4 regions of the Chryseobacterium sp. 22458 genome follow, and region 4 is predicted to be linked to each of the others. Evidence: riboswitches for the same ligand, from Rfam matches in the RefSeq annotation. Region 4 holds a riboswitch; each other region holds the start of a gene.
What was found. A riboswitch is a leader RNA that binds a small molecule or an ion and turns the genes downstream of it on or off. The one in region 4 is predicted to bind cobalamin.
Positions count from the first base shown of each region.

Region 1: it holds a riboswitch for cobalamin, as region 4 does, so the genes downstream of both, ACTJJF_RS21075 (TonB-dependent receptor plug domain-containing protein) here and ACTJJF_RS11685 (TonB-dependent receptor plug domain-containing protein) in region 4, are expected to answer to the same signal.
Region 2: it holds a riboswitch for cobalamin, as region 4 does, so the genes downstream of both, ACTJJF_RS00290 (acyl-CoA thioesterase) here and ACTJJF_RS11685 (TonB-dependent receptor plug domain-containing protein) in region 4, are expected to answer to the same signal.
Region 3: it holds a riboswitch for cobalamin, as region 4 does, so the genes downstream of both, metE (5-methyltetrahydropteroyltriglutamate--homocysteine S-methyltransferase) here and ACTJJF_RS11685 (TonB-dependent receptor plug domain-containing protein) in region 4, are expected to answer to the same signal.

Region 1 covers NZ_JBQEOA010000008.1:118,652-124,904, reverse strand. The annotation lists gene ACTJJF_RS21090 (hypothetical protein) at 1-288, opposite strand, end outside; gene ACTJJF_RS21085 (helix-turn-helix domain-containing protein) at 285-1,943, opposite strand; gene ACTJJF_RS21080 (T9SS type A sorting domain-containing protein) at 2,093-3,406, shown strand; cobalamin riboswitch at 3,529-3,704, shown strand; gene ACTJJF_RS21075 (TonB-dependent receptor plug domain-containing protein) at 3,741-5,567, shown strand; gene ACTJJF_RS21070 (DUF5074 domain-containing protein) at 5,587-6,253, shown strand, end outside.
Region 2 covers NZ_JBQEOA010000001.1:54,161-60,413, forward strand. The annotation lists gene ACTJJF_RS00275 (acyltransferase family protein) at 363-869, shown strand; gene ACTJJF_RS00280 (XAC2610-related protein) at 1,696-2,400, shown strand; gene ACTJJF_RS00285 (HD domain-containing protein) at 2,402-2,992, shown strand; gene ACTJJF_RS00290 (acyl-CoA thioesterase) at 3,048-3,431, opposite strand; cobalamin riboswitch at 3,548-3,728, opposite strand; gene ACTJJF_RS00295 (hypothetical protein) at 3,762-4,559, opposite strand; gene ACTJJF_RS00300 (hypothetical protein) at 4,636-5,298, opposite strand; gene ACTJJF_RS00305 (endonuclease MutS2) at 5,409-6,253, opposite strand, start outside.
Region 3 covers NZ_JBQEOA010000001.1:1,585,580-1,591,832, forward strand. The annotation lists gene ACTJJF_RS07055 (DUF1062 domain-containing protein) at 1-148, opposite strand, end outside; gene ACTJJF_RS07060 (hypothetical protein) at 556-921, opposite strand; gene metE (5-methyltetrahydropteroyltriglutamate--homocysteine S-methyltransferase) at 1,524-3,830, opposite strand; cobalamin riboswitch at 4,002-4,187, opposite strand; gene ACTJJF_RS07070 (Lrp/AsnC family transcriptional regulator) at 4,382-4,843, shown strand; gene ACTJJF_RS07075 (LytTR family DNA-binding domain-containing protein) at 5,014-5,868, shown strand; gene ACTJJF_RS07080 (dioxygenase family protein) at 5,942-6,253, shown strand, end outside.
Region 4 covers NZ_JBQEOA010000003.1:148,995-155,247, reverse strand. The annotation lists gene ACTJJF_RS11695 (cytochrome-c peroxidase) at 1-1,038, shown strand, start outside; gene ACTJJF_RS11690 (transporter) at 1,051-1,995, shown strand; cobalamin riboswitch at 2,302-2,486, shown strand; gene ACTJJF_RS11685 (TonB-dependent receptor plug domain-containing protein) at 2,597-4,633, shown strand; gene ACTJJF_RS11680 (YncE family protein) at 4,630-5,763, shown strand; gene ACTJJF_RS11675 (cell surface protein) at 5,778-6,253, shown strand, end outside.

The DNA of each region.
Region 1 (6,253 bases), on a different contig from region 4:
AGGATCATTTATTTTTTGTGAAAGTTCTTTAGCTTTTAAAATATATTTCAATGATTCATTAAAATCCCTCTTCGCAATATTGGCAGTGGAAAGCAGCATATATATTTCAATGGAGGTATTGATGTCATTGTTCTGTTTTAATAAATTTTTTCCGATCCGTATAGCATTGTCAGGATTATCATAAATTTCAAGACGTGCTTTTTTTATGACAGCATTATTTCCGCCATGTTGTGCCTTCATAAAGATACAAAAGCACAGGCAGACAATTATTGTAAAGACGGGCTTCATGATGTTTTGTTTTTACTGATTTCCTGAATATAGGCATTGGGAGACATCCCGGTAACCGATTTGAAAACCGTAGTAAAGGCACTATGCGATGAAAACCCGGAATATTCAGCCAGATAACTTACTTTATAATTAAGAAATAAGGGTTCTGTTCTCAGAAGATGAGCAATATGGTTGATTCTTAATTCGTTAATATACCCGTTGAAATTCTTTCCTTTGCCGGTATTAATGACTTCAGAGAGGTATTTGGTATTGATCTCCATTTGGGAAGAAAGTGCGGATAGTGACATATTTTTATTCAGATAACGATCAGATTGTTCGAATTCTTCAAGTTTCTTGAGAATTTCTTCCTCTTTTTCCTTTGAAATTTTACCAGAGTCTTTCCCCGGGACTTTTTCTGCAACTTCAGCCTTTTCTATTGACTGGTTTGTCAGAGAGCCGGCTTTCTGTTTCAGTTGGCTCTGCTTTTCAAAAAAATCAAATTGCTTTTTTAAGTCTTTATTTTTATTTCTGATGATCAGGAAAAAGACCAGTAATCCGATGAAGGTCAAAAATAAGGTAAGTATAAATAACCAGAGCGATCTTGAATAATTCTGCTTTTGAAACTCAAGATTTTTATTCTGGTTGGTTTCCATGAGCTTTACAATATACCGTATCCCTTCTCTTGTATGAGCATCGTTCTGGGACTTCAGGTCAGTATAGGATTTATTGTATTGGTGATATTTTACATCGTCATGGAGAGCAAAGTAATTCCTTGACAGAGATTCATAGATTTTGACTTTTAAATTGTTGAAAGGCAGCTTTTCGATCAGTGATAGACCTGTTTCCAGTTTTTCAGCAGATGTTGTATAATCCTGTTTTAAAAAATAATATCGGGATAAGCTTTCATACGCTAAACTGAGAAGGAAGGGCGAATTTTTTCTTTGTTCAAGGTCCGAAATCACATTTTCTATAAGTTGTTTAGATGCTTCCAGGTTATTTTGTCTCATCAGATAGGAAGACCGGAAGACAGCGTTTTCAATCCTTATGATCCTGTTCTCTTCATCATGATGGGTAAGGTATTGGTCACTTTTAGCGAGATTTTCCAATCCTGCACGATAATTTTTATTAATTCCAAAGTTGATAGCCTGCAGTTGGAAAAGCTTGGCAGCTGTGGTTTTTAATTTCGGATCCGTACTTTTTGCTAGCCTGGAATCAGATAAAAGGGCTGTAATGATTTTCTTTGACTGGTTATACAATCCCAGATTCTGATATTGATCGGCAAGGCTATAATCTCCAAAAACCTGTAAGAAATAAGAAAGATCTTTTTTCAGATCAGCATCTTCTTTTTGAGAATAAATATTGACTGACTGTACATAGTCACCTTTCATAGCAAATGCCTGTGAAATGATGTTTTGGAGTATTATTTTATGCTCCGTTCCCTGGTCACTTACAAGAAGCCCCTGTGAATAGCTGATGCAGTCGTCAGGATTCTGATAGAGTTTCTGGAATGCCTTATCTGCCAGAATCTTGAAGTCGGGGCCGGATTGTCCATTAATCACAATGGAATACAGTATAAACAGCAACCCTAAAATCCGTCCACTACTTTCAATCATTTTTCCGGATAATATATTGCTTTTTAATTTTTTTTGAATGATTCTTCTGAAATCTGCTTTCAAAATGAATTGTTTTTATATTGTTTGTTATCAGTATTTTATGTTTTTAATTCTTTTAAAATTCATGAATTGTGAAAGTCAAATCCTTTCATTTTGGTAAATATAAGATTAATATTGTTTTCAATAATTCCAAATACTAAATATAATAATATATGAGAAAAAGTTACAAAATGTCAATGAAAGTATTGGTTGCTTATTTCTTTCTTAATTTTAATCTGACTGAAGCACAGCTTACGGTAATGGGCCTTGGAAATTATAATGTAGGCTCAGTTTCTGACAGTGGAATCGTGAGTATGCATACCAGTGCCGGCGGAATATATAAATGGACTGCCGCAGGAGGACTCGAACAGATAGGAATGATTTCCAACGGATATCCGGCTGCAGGAAGAACGGTTGTTTCCAATGACGGAAAGAAAATAGCTTCTTCAGTTACCAATACTGCAACAGGCTTTAATGAGATATCAACTTATGATATAGCTACCTCTACATGGGTAAACAGAGGAGGGCTTGTACCTACCGGCTGGGATGGGAGCGTAAGCTCTACATGGGGAATGTCTCCGGACGGAAATACGATTGTAGGACTGGGCTTTCTTACAGCAGCCAATGCACATGCTGTGAAATGGGATGAAACCGGTGGAGTGGTAGATCTGGGAAGTATAGTGCCGGGAAGAAGTTCAAGAGCAAATGCCATCAGTGCCAACGGAATGGTGATCGTAGGATGGCAGGATGAGCCAACAGGTACGAGAAGCGGTGCAAAATGGGTAGACGGAACAGAGACGTTTATTACAGATGGTAACGGGAATAATGTAGGTGAAGCCGGTGGTATTTCTGCTGACGGAAACACGATCATAGGGGCCGGAAATCCTAATCCTTATGTCTGGAATGCAACCAACGGGCTCACTTATATAACGCATCCCAATGCTTCATTCTTTTTCAAAGGAGGGGCTACAGGAATTTCTGCAGACGGTACAAAGGTTATTGGATACTACAGAGCATTCGGAGCACCGCCAATGTCAGGGGAAGGTTTTATCTGGACATCGGAAAGCGGACGTATCAATCTGAATGATTATACAGTGGGATTAGGTATTAATACCAACGGAGTAACGATGGGCCTCCCTCTTGCTATTTCCCAGGACGGAAAGAAAATTGCAGGTATGGGGACTGATTCTTCCAATCAGATGGTTGCTTTTTATCTGGATCTTACCAGCTACCTGTCTACCAAAGAAGCAGTGAAAGATAAAAACATGATCAGTATTTATCCTAATCCGGTTGCTGATGTTCTGTATTTCAAGGGAACAGGAAAAATTGAAAAAGCGGAAATATATAATATGGTCGGGCAAAAAGTGAAAACATTTGATGCTATAGAAGACCGTATCGATGTATCATCTTTATCGAAAGGGGATTATATTCTTCAATACTCAATTAAAAGAGGGCAACAACAGACTTATAAATTCATCAAAAGATAATTTTCATATTAAATACAAGTAGTGGTATGAACAGCTGTTTTCAGTAATGAGAACAGCTGCTCTTTTTATTTATATGGAAAACATAGTGTTTTGGTGGTTTTTGTCTAATACATTTAAAAAACTATCTTTGCAAAAATTTTGGTTTCCAGTATTTTGGAATGAAAAGGGAATCGGGTGAAACTCCCGGACTGTCCCCGCAACTGTAAATCGCAATAGAAATTTCTGTAAAAAACCACTGTGAAAACGGGAAGGTACAGAAAGCGAAAGTCAGGAGACCTGCCGGAATTATAATTTTAAAAAAAACATATTGCTTTCGGAGGAAAAGTAAAAGAATATGGGTATAAAAAGATCTTTAGTACTGTTTTTTTCGTCTTATGGCTGTTTTCTTTTAGCACAGGAGAAGGCCATAGATACTGTTTATGTTTTCGACAATCAGATGAGCAGAGTGAAGCTCTTTCATCCCGTGAAAACCATCCCGGCAGAAGAAGTTGAAAAAAACTCAACCAACCTTTCCGAACTTCTCAGATTTCAATCTCAGGTTTATATTAAAGAAAATGGACGTGGAGCGGTTTCTTCTCCATCTTTCAGAGGAACTACGGCACAGCAGACCGCTTTTGTTTGGAACGGAATCAATATCAACTCTAATTTTTTAGGACAGGGCGATATCAATAATATTGCTGCGTTCGGCTATGACCAGATCGGAATAAAAGCCGGCGGAGGAAGTGTTATCTATGGCAGCGGAGCCATTGGCGGAAGTATTCACCTCAATAATACTCTTGACTTTAATAAAGGTTTTCACGGAGCTCTGTTTTCTGAAGTAGCTTCTTTTAATACCTATAATAACTTTGTGAAAGGTTCTTACAGTAATGATAAGTTCAGTTTTAAGGTTTCGGGAAATTATTCTGTAAGTGAGAATAACTATGAAGTGGATGATATGAAGTTTATTAATACAAATGGACGTTATTACAATACAACCTTCAATGTAGGAGCTTCGTATAAAATAGCTGATGATCATAAAATTTCGTGGCAGAGTCAGTTTTTTGATTCCTCACAGCACTATCCCGTATACGAGGATACGGCAATAAAAACAAAATATGAAACCCAGAGTGTAAGAAGTCTGCTTGCCTGGGACTGGAATAAAACGAAATTCAGCAACTCATTCAAAGCTGCTTATACGGAAGAAAATTTTCAGTATTTCGGTTCCCTGGATTTGCCTAAATCAAGCGGTGGTACCGGAAAAAATTACATCCTGAAAAATGATTTCAATTATTTCCTGAATTCAAAATGGAATATTAACGTGATCGGAGAGTTTCAGGTAAATAAAGGAGAAGGCTATCAGAGCGGAATAAGAAATGTAAGCCGAAATGTAGGGTCTATTGCCGGATTATTGAGATATTTTGCCACAAAAGACTTACGTTTTGAAGGAGGAATAAAAAAAGATTTTGTAGAAGATGTCAACTCTCCGGTGATGTATTCCGTCTCCGGAAAATGGAATGCTGTAAAATGGTATGATGTAAGCTTTAATGTGTCAAAAAACTTCAGATATCCGTCATTTAATGATATTTATTATGAGCCGGGAGGAAACAAGGATTTAAAACCGGAAACTTCTACTCAGGCAGATATGACCCATGAATTTAAAATAGGAGCCTTCAGGCTTACGCTGTCTCCTTACTATATGGGAGCCACTAACCTTATTGCCTGGTTGCCGACCGCTATGGGATATTGGCAGGCTTTTAATATCAGTAAAACAGAATCTTACGGGTTGGAATCCCAGTTGTCTTTTAACAAGCAATTCGGTAGTCATAAGTTTAAAGCAAATGTAGGTTATTATTATACAAGATCTATTGATAAAGAAACCCAGAAGCAGAGACCTTATGTTCCGATGCACAGAGGAGTGGCCAACATTGATTATGAATATGGCTTTTTAAAATTCTTCGCACAAGGACAATTGAATGGATTAACGTATACTGATGCTGATGAACATAGAATGACAGCTATTGATCCTTACTTTATTTTAAATGCCGGCATTTCAGCTACAGTTTTGAAAAAGTATACCTTAGGACTTAAAGTAAATAATATAACAGATACTTATTATAAAACTGTTGCTTTTTATCCTTTACCTAAAAGAAACTATAGTATTTATGCAGCAATCAATTTTTAAAAATTAAAATTAATATATTATGAGAATAACTAGGTTTTTAACTGTATTATTCGCCTTCGCACTACTATTTAATATATCATGTAGCAGCGACAGCATTACTTTTGATGAGTCACCAATCACTTATCAGAACGGATATTTTATTGCCAATGAAGGAAACTTTAATTCTTACGGAGCGAATATTATGTTCCTTACGAGAGATCTGTCTCTTAAGCAAGATAATATCTATGCTTATAACAATGGTTCTACTGAACCGTTAGGTGATGTGCTTCAGACCATTGCTTTTAATGGAAATAATGCCTATCTGGTAATGAACAATTCTAATAAGATTGTGATTGTAGACCGTTTTACCTTTAAAAAAGTAGGAGAGATTAAAGAGCAGCTGAATAACCCAAGAGGTATTGCTTTTGCCAATGGGTTTATTTATGTTGTAAATAATAATTTAAATGTTGGAGGCGCTAAAAGTGTTACAAAGTATAAAATCTCTGACAAATCGTTTGTAAAGAAAATTGACTTTACAGAGAGCATAGACAAAGTGGTAGAAGCCGGAGGAAATATTTTTGTTCAGAATGCTACTTTTGGATACGGAAATAAAATTACCTATATCAATACTTCCACAGACGCAACGACAGAAATTTCAATTCCAAACGGAGATATCAACAGAACCATTTCTTACAACTCTGATGTTT
Region 2 (6,253 bases), on a different contig from region 4:
GTTAATTAAGGTTATCGTTAGAAAAATGCCCCTAGCTAGTTGAGCGTATTCTAATTTTACATTACAAAGATATGTAAATAAAATGGTATTATGCAATACAAAGTAGTGGAATTTTAAAATAATTATTATAAGTAACTGATAATCAGTTTGTAATTTTTGTGCTGTAATTTTTGTGAAAATAAATTTAAGTAGAAAATAGTAAGATGTCTTTAAATTTTATATAAAAAAAATAGAATGTCAAAGTTTTAGAAAAGGAAATAAAAGAATGAAATACATATATGGTTTCACTAAAAAAGTGCGAAAAAAACAGATCTATAAAAAATAAAAAGGGGTAGAATTATTTGTATCTTTGGAAAAACAAAATGATGAATTTTAAAAATTTATTTAAACTCTATTTTGATGAAAGTAGGGTTTTTGGTCTTGATATTCTCCGGTTCTTTGCGATCATGTTTGTTGTTGTTGGCCACGGTTTGATATATATGCCAAGAATGGTTAAAGGAATTGTATCGTATTTTATTTTTGATGGAGTTACTATTTTTTTTGTTCTAAGTGGTTTTTTAATTGGAGGAATTTTAATTAAAGTACTGAATAAAGAATCATTTACCTTTAAAACATTGTTGGAGTTTTGGAAACGGAGATGGTTTAGAACACTTCCAGCCTATCTTTTAGTATTAATACTTTTACTTGGATTGAATATCATTTTTAATGAAAAATTTGTTTTTAATTCAGAAATTATAAAATACTTTTTATTTCTGCAGAATTTTAAAACACCTCACCCTTCTTTTTTCCCGGAAGCATGGAGTTTGAGTATTGAAGAGTGGTTTTATCTGATTTCGCCGATAATGATCTTTTCTTTAATCAATTTTTAAATTTAAGTGTAAAAAAAGCAGTCTTAATTACCATTATATCAATCATAGTATTTACTACATCTTTCAGAGCATATAGACTGTTATTCAATGTTTCTGTAACTGATATTGGCATCTGGGATTTATATTACAGGAAGCAGGTAATAACAAGGCTTGACAGTTTGATGTATGGTGTTTTAGCTGCATATGTTAAGGCTTACTACAATCGGTTTTTTGAAAGTTCAAAAAAATATTTTTTTTGTGCCGGCCTAATATTAATGGTTGTACATCAATATTATTTAAACTATGGAACCAATCCCTTTTTTGACCAAGTTTTAAGTTTTTCTTTTACATCAATTTCTACTATGTTTCTGATTCCCTTTTTAGATTCAGTAAAATCAGCTCCGAAAATCATTTTACAACCTATTACATACGTCAGTTTAACGTCCTATAGCATGTATCTTATACATTATTCGCTGGTTCAAAAGTGGATTATAGGTAAGGTTGATTTTTTTAAGAGTTCCATAATGTTAAATACAGGGGTAACTTTTAGTGTTTTTTTTATTCTTACAATAGGACTTTCAATTTTGATGTATAAATATTTTGAAATACCTACAACAAAATTAAGGGATGGACTGTTAAAGGGTAAGTCACAAAATATAGAAAGCATTTCTACATAAAAAGTCGGGAAGTTTTCATTTATTTCAAAGTATATAGTGGGAAAGAAGTTTTCAGAATGTAAAGAATTATAATGGTTTCAAATCCTTCAGATAATGGTTTTGAATTTTGAAATCGGTATTATGATTCGTATTTTTGTTATGAATTTAAAAACACTTCAAATCCATATACTATGACTATGAATCTATTCAATAAGTTTAAGAGTCTGTCGGCTTTCGTTGTTCTGGGACCTTTGTGCTTTGCACAATATCAGTTTGAAATCAAGAATGTTTCGAAAAATTATAGCGCTGTCATTCATTCTGAAAATTGTTATGAAAGCAGGTGTACAGACAAGGGAACAGTAGAACTGTTTAATAACAGCAATACCAAAGTGCAGACCTTTGTATCTGATGACCTGGTCATAGACCTAAAGCCGGATCAAAAGCCAAAGCCAGGAAAAATGATGGAGCTGACCAAAGACCAGAACTCTATTATCATAGATGATTTTAATTTTGACGGTACCGAAGATATAGCCGTAAGGAACGGAAATATGGGGAACTATCACAGTGCTTCTTATGATGTATATGTCTTCAACAGTACCAGAATGAGCTTTGTAAAAAGTAAAGAGCTTACAGACCTTGCATCAAACGGATTTGATTTTTTTGGTGTTGATTCCCAACGCAAACGCCTGACTACTTTCGGAAAATCCGGTTGCTGTGATCTTTTTACTACAGAATACGTCGTAATCCCCAATAAAGGGCTGGATAAAGTTTTTGAAAAAGAAGTGGATATGACCAATGAAGATCGTGTAAAAGTGATTACGAAAGAAAAAATAAAGAATAAATGGGTAACCAAAACCAAGATTTACTCATCAGAAGAATATAATAAATTAAAGTAAGATGAAGATACAGAAAGAGATCGATTTTATTCTGGCCGTAGATGCCCTGAAGAATGTTCAAAGAAGGAATTATAATGCGGATGATACCAGAAGAGAGAATACAGCAGAACACTCATGGCAGATCATTATCCTGGCGCAGATCCTTTATCCCTATGCTAAAAACCGGGCAGATATCGATCTTTTAAGGGTGATCAGAATGCTTTCCATTCATGATCTGGTAGAAATTGAAGCGGGAGATACATTTCTTTTTGATGAAAAAGCCATGGTAGGAAAGTTTGAGCGTGAAAAAGCCTCGGCACAAAAAATCTTTGGAATCCTGGATGAACCTTTGCGTACGGAATTCTTTAATCTGTGGCTTGAGTTTGAAGAAGAGAAAACACCGGATGCTATTTTTGCGTGTTCCATTGATAGAATCATGCCGTTTATTCTGAACTCCCATACCTCAGGAAAAAGCTGGACAGAAGCCGGGGTTACCGAAAAACAAATCAGAAATATGCTTGAAAATGCAATTACAAGAGCTTCGGATGAAATGGGGGAGGCTTTTGAGCTGCTGCTGAACAGAAGCCTGGAAACTGAAAAGGTTTTAAAGTAAATATTTTAAGCAGGAAAATAATAGATTCGGGCGGCCAAAGGCCGCCCGAATCTATTTATAAAATCTGAATTGGTTTTTTGAATTCATCAATGGCAACAAAAGTGAAGTCACCTACGATAGCCTTTTCTCTTTCATAAGAATACATCTGCTCTGTGTAGATCTCAACACTTACTTTCATACTGGTTTTTCCAACGTATGAAACTCTTCCGATCAGTTCTACAATCGTTCCGGCAGGAATAGGCTTTTTAAAATCGATCTTGTCACTGCTTACGGTTACTACTCTCTTTCTTGCAAAACGGGTAGCTGCAATAAAGGCTACTTCATCCATCAGCTGCATGGCTGTACCTCCGAAAAGAGTATCATAATGGTTGGTGGTGTTTGGGAAAACCGCTTTAAAGATTCTGGTTTCGGCAGCTTCAATTCTTTCTTCTGTAGTCATATTTCATTATTAATTAAAGCGAAATGAAATTGTATCAAAACAACAGAATAATGACAGGAACCTGGGAAATTCCTGAAACAATCCATCAGATCAATAAAACTTCAGATCGCGAAAGTTTTTTGTTTAAGAAAAAGGCAGGTCTCCTGACTTGTAACATCTTTTATCTCCTTCCCATGCCTCGCACAGTGGATCTTTTGATAAAGATTTCAGTTACTTACAGTTGCGCGACAGTCCGTGATTTTCACACGGTTCCCTTTTAATCTGCTGCTAGGCAGAACCAGTTTCTGTGATGAATAAGCGTTAAACTTTTCGGGGGCAAAAATAATGAATTTATTCCGGATTATGGTAAATAATCTGGCTGATCACTCTTCCTTTCTTGATGGTCCACAGGGTAGTATATCTGTTTTCCCCGGTACCATTGATCATATAAAGAAAAATATTATCATTGTCTAGGGCGGTTACTCCTACGTTTTCAAAATCCATAGTCGGCTGAAACATATTCTTGATCGCTTCTCTTACGAAAACCGAACCTCTTCCCGGCTGTTGTACCCGGATCGATTTGATCTCTGTCATTCCTTCAGGAAGATCATTCCCTATTCCCCATGGCTTTACTTTGTCGATGGTAAGAAGTTTGCCTTCTGCATCTTTTTCTTTCTTACGGTAACCGGCATTGGAAGGGTAGACATCGATCACTACTTTGCTTCTCTGGGCTGTAGGAACCTTCGGGTCGGAGTTGTCTGTGAAGATCATTGATCTCCCGTTCTTAGACTTCGATGGGGTATAGGCCGGAAGCTGGTCTATATAAGCAATCCGTTCTTTATTTACCATCCCTTCCCTGTCAAGGGTTTCGTAGCGTACAAACGGCTTATCTTCATCCTGTTTTTCAGGATATTTGATCCAGATCCATTCCGTTTCTCCGGGAGCGGGCTTTACATAAACAAATACATCCCCTTTACGCATACGGATTTTATCTACAATTTTTCTGTAGTTATCTTTATGTACACGTACATTGGCATATCCTTCCTCTGCTTTTACAACTCCAAAAGGAACCTTATTCTGGCCTTTAACAAAGGTTAGAGAAAAAATACTGAATGCGGACAGATAAAATGCTTTGTTGATGAAAGTCATTGCGAAAATTTTTTGATCCCCAAATATATAAATTAAATGCGGAAGAGAATGATCTTGCAGTACTTCCTGCTATCTTTTATGATTCAGATGTCTGTTTTGAAGGCCCATAAATAGATTCGGGGGCATTTTTAAGGAAATATGAAAATATTCCGTAGAAAAGAAGAATGACCAGAAATAAAACGGCCGCTAAATAAAAAGCAGTTCCAAAACCATAACTGATCGTTACTCCGCCCCCTAATCCCATTCCGATTGTATTGTTTCCAAGTCCCTCCATTTTGGATTGAAAGGTCCAGTAAAATATTAAAAAAGAAAGAAGGCCTATCAAAGAAAATACAATATGATACAGGTATTTCTTCCTGACACTTTTTATCAGCTGAACAATAATTCCTGCAATGGCAGCCAGAAATGCAATAATAATAAGAGGGCTGGGAGGAATATTTTCATTATCTTTTTTATCCTGGGATTCATTCAACGGCGAATATTCACTGTCTGTATCTGATGACTGACTGGCGGTCTCATTCCCGAATGCAGAACCAAAAGGGGAGTTCTTTTTCAGGTTTTCTTTCATCCGTTTACTCATATCTTTTTTGGAAACTCCCGTGATCAGATCTGTTCCTTTGAGAGACATCAAAGTGGTGTCACCACATTTTATCAGAAAAAAAGGAAAGAAAAAACACAGGATGATCACCGTATAACTTGGTATCGGCAACAGATCTGAAAGTACTTTTAATGGTTTCATAAATTATTGTTTTCCTTAAAAATAGGAAAAATATCAGATAAGACATAAAAAAGAGAGCACTTATCAGTACTCTCTCTTTGTTTATTTGCGTTAATGTAATTTCAAATCACTTAAATTCTCTCAAGCTCATCCGCATCAATCGTCGTCTTAAATGTGCCGTAATTGACAATCACCTTGTTTCTGGAAATCTTTTCAATCGTTCCTACACTTGTACTTCCTGTGATACGCACACGCTGGCCTATCTTCATCCAGACGGCACGATCGCTTTTACGTTTCTCTTCAAGCTTTTCATTGGTTTCGGCAATTTTTTCAATGACCTCTTCCTTTTTAAGCTGCTGAGTGATCTTTCTCTTTACAACCTGAAGGCGTTTTGATTCATCTTTGTCTGCCCCAAGCTTTCTGAATTTTTCCTGTTCCAGCAGTTTTACAAAGTCTTTCACAACATCTTTTCTCGACTTTCCTTTGGTATAGCTGTCAATGAAAGTCTCAATTTTGTTTCCAAACTGAAGCTTACGATGCTCCTCTTCATACAGTTTCTGGAAATTAAACAGTTTCTGCTGAAGCTGGTCGTTCAGTTTCTGAAGGTTATCACGCTTATCTTCTACAGATTCTTTTCGTTCAGCAAGGTCGGATTTCAGTTTTTCAACTTCGAACTTTTCCTGCTGCAGCTTTACGATCGTTTTATCCAGATTCACAATATCATGTTCCACCTTTTTCTTGGCAGAATGAATAATAAACCTCGGGATTTTGTTCTTCTCAGCCACCTCAAAAGTAAATGAACTTCCTGCCTGACCTACTTCCAGCTTATACATCGGTTCCAGCGTCTCTTCATTGAAAAGCATTGCCGCATTCTGAGCATTGGGAAGCTGTTCTATAACCAGTTTAATATTGGTATAGTGCGTAGTGATGATGGCAAAACTCTTCTTATCATAGAAAAACTCCATGAAACTTTCTG
Region 3 (6,253 bases), on a different contig from region 4:
AAAACAGGGTCATATTGTACGTATTATTACATTTTACACATCTGTAAATTAACCAGATATCAATATTCTTTTTTTGGGCATTTAATCTGAATTTATCGCTGCATGCAAATCTGTCGCTGTCACAATGATTGCATTTCTTTTTTAACAAGGGAGTGTTTTTCGCTCTGATCTCCCATATATGCTGTATACTCATTACTTATAATCGTGCTTAATATTCTTTGGTAAGTTTTACCTATTATTCACGCATTACAGGCTTCAGAGAAGTATACTTCAATAAAAGATACAGGTGGATTCCTACTCCGGTTTTTGATCGGTAAAACCGGCCATGTCGGAATAGCAAATCATTATGCTCTTACAAGCAATGTGAGTAATAATAGGATGAAATGAAAACCTGTTCAGATAAGATTTATCCGAACGAAAGAATGATCAGCCTGTGGTTACTGAGACTGATACTAAGCTGTAATAAGTTTAAGAGTTCTTCTCAAAACGAGCTATTTACTTGGTTGTGATAAAAGTAGTGATTTTTTCTTAAACACAAATGATCACTGCAATCAATTATTTAAAAAGCGGAATAATAAAGACAAGCACAAGGATAACAACTGCAAGAATAACAACCTTCAGCACGATATCTTTTTTAAGGTTTTCCGGCATAAAACGAAACGTTTTTTCATCAAGATAAAAATCTTTATACACTTCAGGATCAATGCTCAGATCCGGCCTGAATAACGTTACTCCTTTCAGAAAATGTCCGATAAGATCATACCTGTTCTTCAAAGGAATGATATCAAAATTGACTTGTTTCTTTTTTACTTTCCGGTTCTCCCCTTTTTCATGAACGAAAAAATTTTTTCTGAAATCCGTTTTTCCTGTAGCCGTCTCAGAAAACAGATCTTTTGTATACGGATTTTCACTTTTCACCAAATCCTGATATTTAATTTCCGAAAGAACCTTGTTATTGCTATTGAGAAATAAGATTCCCTTCTGGCTGACTATCAAACAACTGACTTTATGTTCTTTACTTCTGACAATATCATAAACCAATCCCCCAGCCAATGCCCCGAAAATAAGAAAAAGAAATCAATAGATTATGAGGGAAGAAATATGATTAGAAGAAAAATCTGATATAAGCAATACGAGCAAAACAATCGCCAACAGGGCAAATAGAGCAGTAATTCCCCATTTCAACCCGGAAATATATCCTGGGTTATAAGACTCTGATCTCATTTCCGGAAAAGTGTTTTGCATGTCTGAAAGAATGGTTAAATAAGGTTATTGATTGTTTTTTAAAGAAGTTGTAAAAATAGGATATTTGGGTAATATAACGTCTCGCTTTTCATAATCATCCAAGATAATTTACCATCACCTATAATAACAGGCACTGAGATCAGAGAGAAACCTGCTATACACTGACACTTGTACCAGCGAGAGGTATTCTTTCGCATTCAGAAACTTTATTAATACTAAGCCTATAAGTAACCAACCCCTTACTATTTGTAAAGGGTTGGTATTATTTTATTAATAAACTAACAAACCGCATATGCAACAGATGCTTCCTTAGCAGCAGCAACCATAGCTATTAAAGCTTTTTCAGTTTCATCCCAATGCCTGGTTTTCAATCCACAATCCGGGTTTACCCAAAGCTGATGGGCAGGGATTACGTTCTGCGCTTTTCTCAACAGCTCAGCCATTTCTTCTTTGGACGGAACTCTTGGCGAATGAATATCATAAACACCGGGGCCTATTTCATTCGGATATTGGAAGTCGGCGAAGGCATTCAGAAGTTCCATCTGGGAACGGGAACATTCTATGGTAATCACGTCTGCATCCATATCAGCAATATTTTCAATAATATCATTGAATTCAGAATAGCACATATGAGTATGGATTTGTGTGGCATCTTCTACTCCGCTGGCTGAAATTCTGAAAGCTTCCACAGCCCATTTCAGATAGTTCTGCCAGTCGGTTCTTCTTAAAGGAAGGCCTTCCCTGATCGCCGGTTCATCGATCTGGATAATTCTGATCCCTGCGTTCTCCAGATCCACCACTTCATCACGAATCGCTAAGGCAATCTGCTTACAGGTTTCAGAGCGAGGCTGATCGTCACGAACAAAAGACCATTGTAAGATGGTAACAGGTCCTGTGAGCATTCCCTTGACCCATTTATCAGTCTGAGACTGTGCATACTGAGACCAGTAAACGGTCATAGGCGCTGGCCGTGATACATCACCGAAAATTACAGGAGGTTTTACGCAACGACTTCCGTAGCTCTGCACCCAGCCGTTTTTCGTAAATGTAAATCCTTCCAATTGTTCCCCGAAATATTCCACCATATCATTTCGTTCAAACTCTCCGTGAACCAGTACATCAATATCGATATCTTCCTGCCAGCGGATAGTTCTTCGGGTTTCTTCTTTCAGCAAAGCATCATATTGTTCGGACGTAAGGGCTCCTTTTTTAAATTGGGCTCTCCAGCTTCTTACCTCTGCTGTCTGTGGAAATGATCCGATAGTGGTGGTAGGAAACAAAGGAAGCTGTAATGTTTTCTGCTGCTCTTCTTTACGGGTTTTAAAAGCATTTTTCCTTTGCGCATCTTCTTTGGTGACCGCCTGAGCTCTTTGCTTTACCTTATCATTATGAATAAGGGAAGATGTTTTTCTGCTTTCTGCAGCCTTTTTGTTTTCTTCAAAATCTGCAAGACTATTTTCATTGTCTGTTCCGGCAGCAAGTTCTTTAAGGGTAACAACTTCTTTTACTTTCTGTTTTGCAAAAGCCAGCCAGTTTTTAATTTCAGGATTAAGGGCAGTCTCAACATCCAGATCGCAAGGTGAATGAAGTAAGGAACAAGATGGAGCAATGAATACTCTTTCAGATCCAAGTTTATCAACGGCTTCTGTAATAAATTTCAAAGACTTTTCATAATCATTCTTCCAGATATTTCTTCCGTCAACAAGGCCTAATGAAAGACTTAAATTTTCAGGAATGATCTTCACTATTTCTTCCATTTGCTCAGGATTTCTAACCAGATCTATATGCAAAACATCTACCGGAAGTGAGACAGCAAGAGACTGATTGTCTTTTAATCCGTCAAAATAAGTAGTAATAATAAACTGTAATTTGGGAAACTTTTTTCTTATTTCAGCATACACCCACTGATACGTTTGTTTTGCTTTTTCCGTTAGGTCCAGTGCTAAAAACGGCTCATCAAACTGGATCCACTCAGCGCCCTGTTCCTTAAGTCTTGTAAGGATTTCAATATACACAGGAAGAAGGTTTTCTGCCAGATCCAGCTTATCAAACCCCTCCTCTTTTTCCTTTCCCAAAAGAAGATAGGAAACAAGCCCTATGATAACAGGTTTTGCTTTGATTCCAGCCTGTCTGGCTCCGGCAAACTCATTGAATATTTTATCCGAACTTAGTTTAAACTGTTGATTTTTGTAAAACTCAGGAACAATATAATGGTAATTGGTATCAAACCATTTGGTCATTTCCATCGCTGTGATATCCAATCCTTCTTTCTGATAGCCTCTTGCCATAGCAAAGTAAAGATCCAGCTCAGTATTGTTTTTCTTAAGCACTACTTCGTGGTAACGTGATGGTACCGCACCTACAATAAGGCTCATATCCAATACCTGATCATAATATGAAAAGTCATTACACGGGATGAGGTCTATCCCGGCCTCTTTTTGGATAGTCCAGTTTTGGTTGCAGATCTTTCTTCCTGCAGCAAGAAGTTCTTCCAAAACAATTTGACCTGACCAATATTGTTCGCAGGCTTTTTTAAGTTCTCTTTTGCTACCAATACGCGGATAGCCCAGAATGTGAGTTTGCATTTTCTTAAACTTTTTTAATTAAACTTAATGATAAAGCTCTTTGAAATGCTTCGTAATACTTCTGCGGAAAACCTATAGAAAACAATGATATACTGAATGCTGCAAATCCTCAAAAAAGAAAATGCATACAATATATCATCTGTTTGACCAAAAGCTTCAGACCGCGAAAGCATTGTCAATTCAGTAAAGGCAGGTCTCCTGGCTTGCAGCGGTTTCCGTCATCCTTCCCGCTTTTGGCAGTGGATATCTTTGGACAGAAACCTTTGATATGCTGCTTACAGTTGCGCGACAGCTCATGATTCTCACATGATTCCCTATTAATTTACCTTAAGTAAAACCTTTCCTGTTTGATGAAGTATATAAAGAACGGTTTCTTTTATAAACACTCAACAGCATTGATAAAAGATTTTAATTTTGTGTAAAATTAATCATACAGAATAAATGAATAATTAGACACATTAAATTAAGCAAACAAATCTTTTAATAATAATTTTAAAAGAATATAATTCTGTACATTTGACCGATTTTATAATTTAAAAGAATAATATTCTGTGGAACAACTCGATGATAAGGACGTACAGCTTCTCAGGCTGCTTCAAAAAAATGCAAAACTCACTGTGAAAGAGCTCGCCAGAGAGGTAAGCCTTTCTCCATCCCCTGTTTTTGAGAGGGTAAAAAGGCTTGAGCAGGAAGGCTTTGTAAAAAGATACGCTGCTGTTTTAGATGCTGAAAAGCTTAACCGTGGATTCACTGTTTTCTGCCAGATCAAATTAAAGATTCATGACCGTTCTGTGGGGTATGATTTTGTAAAGGAAATTCTGGAAATCGAAGAAGTTGCTGAATGCTATAATATTTCCGGGGATTTTGATTTTCTTCTCAAAGTTCAGGTCCGGGATATGAAACATTATCAGGATTTTGTATTCAATAAGCTAGGATCAGTAGATTCTATCGGGAGTACGCACAGTACATTTGTCATGGCTGAAGTCAAAAACAACCATGGACTGACCATATAAAATCTCTGATTATATTTTTTAAACACCCTGTTTTAGCTTTATTCTTCAATCTATTTCCGGAAGGTAGCGGTATTGCTCCGGATTTAACAACAGAGATTTTGTAACTCAACATCATCACAATGATTTTAGTATATTTGATAAAAAACGAAAGTCTACAAAAACTATAAGAGATGACATCCCCGATTTCAAATAAGATAACCCCCTTCCGTTTTCCTTTGAATACAGGAGAGTTATTCATGATACTTTCCGGAATCATTATTGTCATTACAACTATAAATATGTTTCAGGATTTCTGGGAGGCCAAAAGAAGCGGCTATAGTTTTCATTTCAGCGAATCATTGTTGTTTAAGATCGTTTGGGTCCTCTACATTCCCATAATAATGGTTCTATATCAAAAGTTGAAATCTGAAACACATATAAGCTATACAAAAACAGCACTATTCATCATATTACCGATTACGGTGCATCTTATAATGCTTCCTTTTATTGCAACTATTTTGTCTCTCTTTTTTTATCAGGGCAGATATGATCTTTTTAAATTCTTTTCTTACACACTCACCCACGACTTTTCTATAGCCGTTCTTATCTATGCAGGATTTGTTCTAGGTTATCAATATCTCCCGGTCCGGAAACCTGATGCTGTGTATACAGAAAAAGCCACAGTCTCTCCTACATTCGTTATCCATAATGGAAAAGATAATGTGATCATCCATACGGAAGACATTATACAGATCACTTCTGCCACTCCATATGTTTCTATTCACCTTGAAAACAAAAGATATCTGCATTCTGAAACGTTGAAATCAATGCTTGAACAATTGGATGATCAGGTCTTTATCCGTGTACACAAATCCGCTGTAGTTAATCTTTCCAAAATACGCTCATTCAAATCCCGCCTGAATGGCGATTATGATCTGCAGATGACAGATGGTACTCTGGTAAGATTGAGCAGGACCTATGCTTCTGAATTCAAAAAACGCTTTACGACAGGTACCTCAGGTCAGCTTACCAATTCATCAGGATAAAACATTTTATTTTTACAACCTTTTTTCAGTCCATAATTTCGCCAATACATTCACATAAAAAACATGACAAGCTATGGACTTAAAAAAACAAAGTATTTCTTTCTGGATTCTACTGACGATATCAGGTTTAACATCCTGCCAAGGTCAGATCAAAAAAAATATAGGAGGACCTTGTGAAGGCTGTGAAGCGATCTATGAGTACCAAAATAAAACATTAACTCCCGTAGATACACTTCCAAAATTCAGGCAAAACAAACCCCAGCTAAAGGTAACCGGAACTGTTTTCAAAAAAGACGGAAAAACACCGGCAGAAAATATCATTGTATACATTTATCACACCAATAGACAAGGGATTTATGAAACCAGAGGCAATGAAACAGGCTGG
Region 4 (6,253 bases):
TCAATTAAAACGATACTGGTTCTGCTAGTGTTTCTTCTAGGTTGTATCTCCTGTTCTGATGAGGTCATACAGCCGCTGGAGAAAGATGAAGCTTACCGTTTACAGTTTCCCTCTTACTTTCCGGAAATGTCTTTTGACCAGTCTTCAAATCCTGTGACCAAAAACGGGGTAGAGTTAGGAAGAAAATTATTCTATGAAGGGAGGCTTTCCAGAAACAATACTATTTCATGTGGGTTCTGTCATATTCAGGAAAATGCTTTTACCCATCATGGCCATACGGTAAGCCATGGTGTGGATGACAGGATCGGGATCAGGAATGCACCCCCTATACAGAATATGGCTTTTTTGAAAAAATACATGTGGGACGGGGTGATCCATAATCTGAACGAACAGGCAATCAGCCCTATTACAGACGAAAATGAAATGGACAGCTCCATACCTGAAGCCATCTCAAAGCTCAAAAATGATCAGAAATATAAAAAGCTTTTCAGGGAAGCTTATGGAGATGAAACCATTACAGGAGAAAGGATTTTAAAAGCACTCTCACAGTTTATGGCCACACTGGTTTCTGCAGATTCAAAATATGACAGGTACAGACAGGGAAGGGAGCAGTTTACCTCGGAAGAATCCCAGGGTATGGCATTGTTTAATCAGAAATGCGCATCCTGCCATAGTGGAGAGCTGTTTACAGATGAAAGCTTCAGAAATACGGGAATGTATTACAATACTGAGTTTAAAGATGCAGGCCGCTACCGGGTCACCCTTGATCAGGCCGATTGGATGAAATTCCGGGTTCCAAGCCTGAGGAATATAGAATATACAAAGCCTTATATGCATGACGGAAGATTTTATACCCTGGAAGCAGTCCTCAATTTCTATTCGGACCATGTGGAAGATAATCCGAACCTTGATCCGCAGCTGAAACCAAACGGACGTACGGGAATTGCGATGAATAGCCAGGAAAAACAGCAGATCATAGCTTTCCTGAAAACACTGTCCGATAAAAGTTTTATATCCAATCCAAAATTTGCAGAATAAATGAGAGAAAACATGAAGAAGATAATATTGATAATAGGCCTGGTCTTATTCAATCTGAATCAGGCAAATACCGGAGACAGTGTTTATGTTGCTCCTGAAGGCTATAACGGGATCAGTTTTTATGATGATTGTGATGCCTGTGGCTGTGCTGCAGGAAACGGATCATCCGGTTTTGAATCTTTGCTGAATCCACAATTTATAGGAATCAAATATTTTGCACAGCATTATAAGGCCAAAGAGAATTTATTTATAAAAGACCTCACTCAGGATCAGTATTTCAATACACTTCAGATCTGGGGTAAAATTCCTGTGACAGAAAAGTTAAGTGTATATGCCAGTCTGCCATTTCACTTTCACGAAAAAAAGACCATGCAGGGCGATATCAGAATCAATGGAATCGGTGATCTTAATCTGATGGGAATTTACAGGCTGATGAAGTCGGGTGATAACTTTCACCAATTGAGCGGAGGTCTTGGAGTGAAAGTCCCCTTGGGTAAATTTGATGAAAAAGGGATATCCGGTGTCAATCCGAGCTTTCAACTGGGAACCGGAAGCTGGGATTATCAGGCTGCTTTGAACTATAAATTTCAAAAAAATAAAATAGCCGTATTGATCAATACAGATTATACCATTAAAACTGAAAACAAAAAACATTACCGCTTCGGAAACCAATGGAATTATGCAGCGACCGGATTTTATCAGATCTCGGCAAATGAAAAAACCATATTTTCTGCTAAAACCGGAATTCAGGGTGAAGTGTATGCACAGAATAAACAATTTGGTGAGGGTTTGCCCAATACTGCCGGAAGTGCATTATATGGAAAACTGGGATTTGAAGCCTCCTATAAAAGGTTCAGCCTGGGAAGTGAAGTGATGCTTCCGGTGTATACCCATCTTGCCGGTGGTGATATTGAAGCAAAATCAAGGTTCAGTATATTCCTGAATATTGGAATATGACGGATCATGTAATAAACATTTTATAGATACAGATATTTTTTATGAAATGTTTTTCTGTCCCAAATAAAGAATAAAAGAATTTGTACATTCTTGGTTAATAAAGAGAGGCTATTTCATTATTGGAATAGCCTTCTTTCTGATTTTGATAAAATATTAGGAGCTTACATTGAATGTAATAAGTGGTGCCAGCTGTCATTTTTATTCTGTTGACCTAAAATTATTTCTTTATTTAAAAGTATTTTTAAAGCCTCCGGATATATAATATTGTAAATCATTTTGTTGATAACAAGATATAGCAATAATTTTCTATCTTTGCCGAAGTTTGGTGAGCCGTAAAAAGCTCTTAAAAGGGAATCCGGTGAAAATCCGGGACAGACCCGCTGCTGTAAGCTCCGCACCAAAGTTTTTGAAGAATATATCCACTGTTTTTTAATGGGAAGGATTTCAAAAATGGAGTAAGTCAGAAGACCTGCCAGAAAATTAAACGTTTGACGCTTTCGTGGAATAAAGCTTAGAACAACAATGATTCTGTGCAGTGGCAGCTGTGCTTTGTCGTTGCGTTCTTATATCCATTAGCGTCATCATTACCCTGAATGAGCTAATGGTGGCAAAACTGATTACATCTCAATTTCATAAAATTGTTTTCACCGCTTTGGTGTTGACCTCTCACTTTTTGTTTTCCCAAACAAAGAAAAAAGACAGCTTAGAAACAGAGACCATTAAGGTTATCAGCCTTTACAAAAAGAATTTCAAAGAAATTATTCCTGCACAAATCATACAGGGAGAAGAGCTTGAAAGGCTTAATAGTCACTCTGTAGCAGATGCTCTGCGGTATTTTTCAGGAGTCCAGATCAAAGACTATGGAGGTATCGGAGGTTTAAAAACAATTAATATCCGCAGTATGGGAAGCCAGCATGTAGGCGTTTTCTACGATGGCATCCAACTGGGAAATGCACAAAATGGACTTGTTGACCTGGGAAGATATTCACTGGATGACCTGGAAGAAATATCGCTGTATAACGGGCAGAAAAGTGAAATCTTTCAACCTGCAAAAGATTTCGGTTCATCAGGATCCATCTATCTCCAGCCTAAAACACCTGTGTTTAAAGGAAACAGGAAAATGAATCTGGTCATAAGAGCAAAAAGTGCTTCCATAGATCTTTTCAACCCTTCATTCCGGTTGGAACAGAAAATTTCAGACAGAGTTTCCTCAAGCTTCAGCGGAGAATTTATGCAGAGTGACGGAATTTACAGATTTCGTTACGCCAAAAAATACCCGGACGGGCAGCAGGCTTATGATACCATTGCCAGAAGACAGGATTCGGATATTAAAGCAAAACGTTTTGAAACATCCGTCAACGGAATATTCAATAACGGAAGCTGGAATGTAAGGGGGTACGGATATATTTCAGACCGGGGAATGCCTGCGCCTATTGTTAATGGCCGCTTTGGGGGCAGGGGAGCAAGACTTTCAGATGAAAATTATTTCGTACAGGCCCATCTGAGAAAAAAGCTCTTCCCTAAATTTGAAACCCAGCTGAAAGCAAAATTTGCTTATGATTATACCCATTTCATGGATACCGTTCGTTCGCAATCTATCATTTATACAGATAATGTCTATATTCAAAGGGAAGTATATCTTTCTTCTTCCAATATCTATTCTATCACCCCGAATTGGGACGTCAGCCTGAACGGAGATTTCCAGTACAATAACCTGGATGCCAATCTGGACAATTTCTCTTATCCTACCCGTTATACTACATTAGTGGCTTTGGCAACCACATATCAGTGGAACAGGTTTAAAATTCTGGGAAGCCTTTTGGGAACATTCACTTTCGAAGAAGTAGAAAAGAACAAAAGACCGGGAGACAGAAGAGAATGGACGCCGGCTGTATTTATGAGCTATCAGCCTGAGATCATTCCTGAGCTTACCCTCAGGGCTTTTTACAAGAAAATCTTCAGACTGCCTACCTTTAATGATCTCTATTATACCAATATCGGAAATACGTACCTGAAGCCGGAATTTACTAATCAGTATGATGTAGGATTTACTTATAGAAAGAATTTTAACAGCAACAGTTTCTTTAAATTCTTTTATGTTAAAGCAGATGGTTACTACAATAAAGTACAGGATAAAATTGTAGCGGCACCAAACGGAAGTATGTTCCGTTGGCTGATGATGAATCTGGGACTGGTTGAAATTATAGGAACAGATGTGAATGTGCAGACTGAAATGCAGCTCGGAAAAGTAAGATTGAGACCCTTGCTTTCCTATACATATCAAAGTGCGAGAGATATGAGTGACCCGGAAGATACATTCTATCGCAATCAGATTCCTTATACACCATGGCATAACGGGGCATTCAGCCTTATGGCAGACTATAAAGACTGGAGTTTCAATTACAGTGCCATCTATGTGGGGAAGCGGTATGATGTGAACCAGGATAACATTCAGTACAATTATGTACAGCCCTGGTATACGCATGATCTTTCTGTTCAGAAAAAATTCAGCTGGGCGAATCATCAGTTTAAAGTAAGCCTTGAGATGAATAATATCTTCAATCAATACTATGATGTAGTGATCAACTATCCGATGCCTGGAAGAAATTTTAAACTTATTCTAAACTTCACCCTATGAGAAAACTAAACTTTTATTTTTTATTTCTTGTATTGGCTTTTCTTACTTCGTGCCGTACCGATGACATTATTGTCCGTCAGGAAGTGGTAGAAGGACTTCCTTCGGAAAATACAGTGATAAAAGGATTCTACATGCTGAATGAGGGGAATATGGGAAGTAATAAATGCACCCTCGATTTTTTCGATTATACCAAAGGAACCTATTACCGGAATATCTATGCGGAAATCAACCCCAATGTAGTGAAAGAGCTGGGGGATGTGGGAAATGATATCAAAGTCTACGGCAGTAAACTGTATATTGTAGTCAATGTTTCCAATAAAATTGAAGTATTGGATGCCAGAACGGCTAAGCGGATTACTTCCATTCCATTGCAGAACTGCAGATATTTAGCCTTCAAAGATGGAAAAGCCTATGCCAGCAGCTATGCAGGACCTGTAGCGATCAATCCTAAAGCACCAAAAGGAAAAGTAGTGGAAATAGATACCACCTCTCTTTCCATTCAACGTGAAGTTGTCGTGGGATATCAGCCTGAAGATATGGAAATTGTAGGAAATCAATTATTTGTTGCCAATTCCGGGGGCTATAAAGCTCCCAATTATGATAATACCGTTTCTGTAATAGATCTAAACAGTTTTACGGAAATCCGGAAGATAGATGTAGCCATTAATCTTCATCACATTAAAAAAGACAATTACGGGGATTTGTATGTAAGCTCAAGAGGTGATTACTATACGGTTCCTTCCAGTTTATATCTGGTAGATGCCACAACAGGTATGGTGAAGAAAGACTTTCACATCGCAGTAAGTGAAATGACCATTGTGAACGATAAACTTTATTTCTACGGAAATGAATTCAATTACAATACCCACAGCTATAAAAAAACCTTCGGGATCATAGATGTAAAAACCGAAGAGATTATCGCCAACCACATTTTTGACCAGGAATACGAGAATCTAATTAAAACACCTTACGGAATTGCAGTCAACCCAATCACAGAAGATATCTATATAACAGATGCCAGAAATTACGTGTCTATGGGCTTTGTATACTGCTTTGATAAAAACGGACATTTCAAATGGAAGACAGAAGGAGGAAATATTCCTGCCCACTTCGCTTTTTTATACAAATAATCAAAATTTAAGAAATGAGAAGAAATACCTTTACTTATTTAAAAATCGGGTTTTTATCATGTTTCCTTGTAGGAGTGATAGCCTGTAAACATAATGATGAGGATGAGTTTACATTTAGCGGTCTCGATGATTCTTATTCCATTGAGCGGTTAAAAGTTCTGACTATTCCTACCAATGCTTCGGGATCGGTCACATGGAGTATCAATGATTCTGTTATCTCCCAGAGTTCAGCCCTTGAGTTTATCAGCCCGAAGGCAAACGCCTATCCTCTGACTTTAAAAATCAATAATAAAGGAAACGAACAGGTTTACCATTCTAAAATAATCGTTACCAAAGAAAAAGTACCATACAGTAAATATATTGCCAAAGTATTGGAATTTCGACCTGCTGTAGGACAGTTTATGAATGAGATCCCTGAATATACTCCCGGAAATACGGCTGCCAATATACTTCAGAAAGCTAACGAGTCTTTGGTAGGGGGAAATTCTAC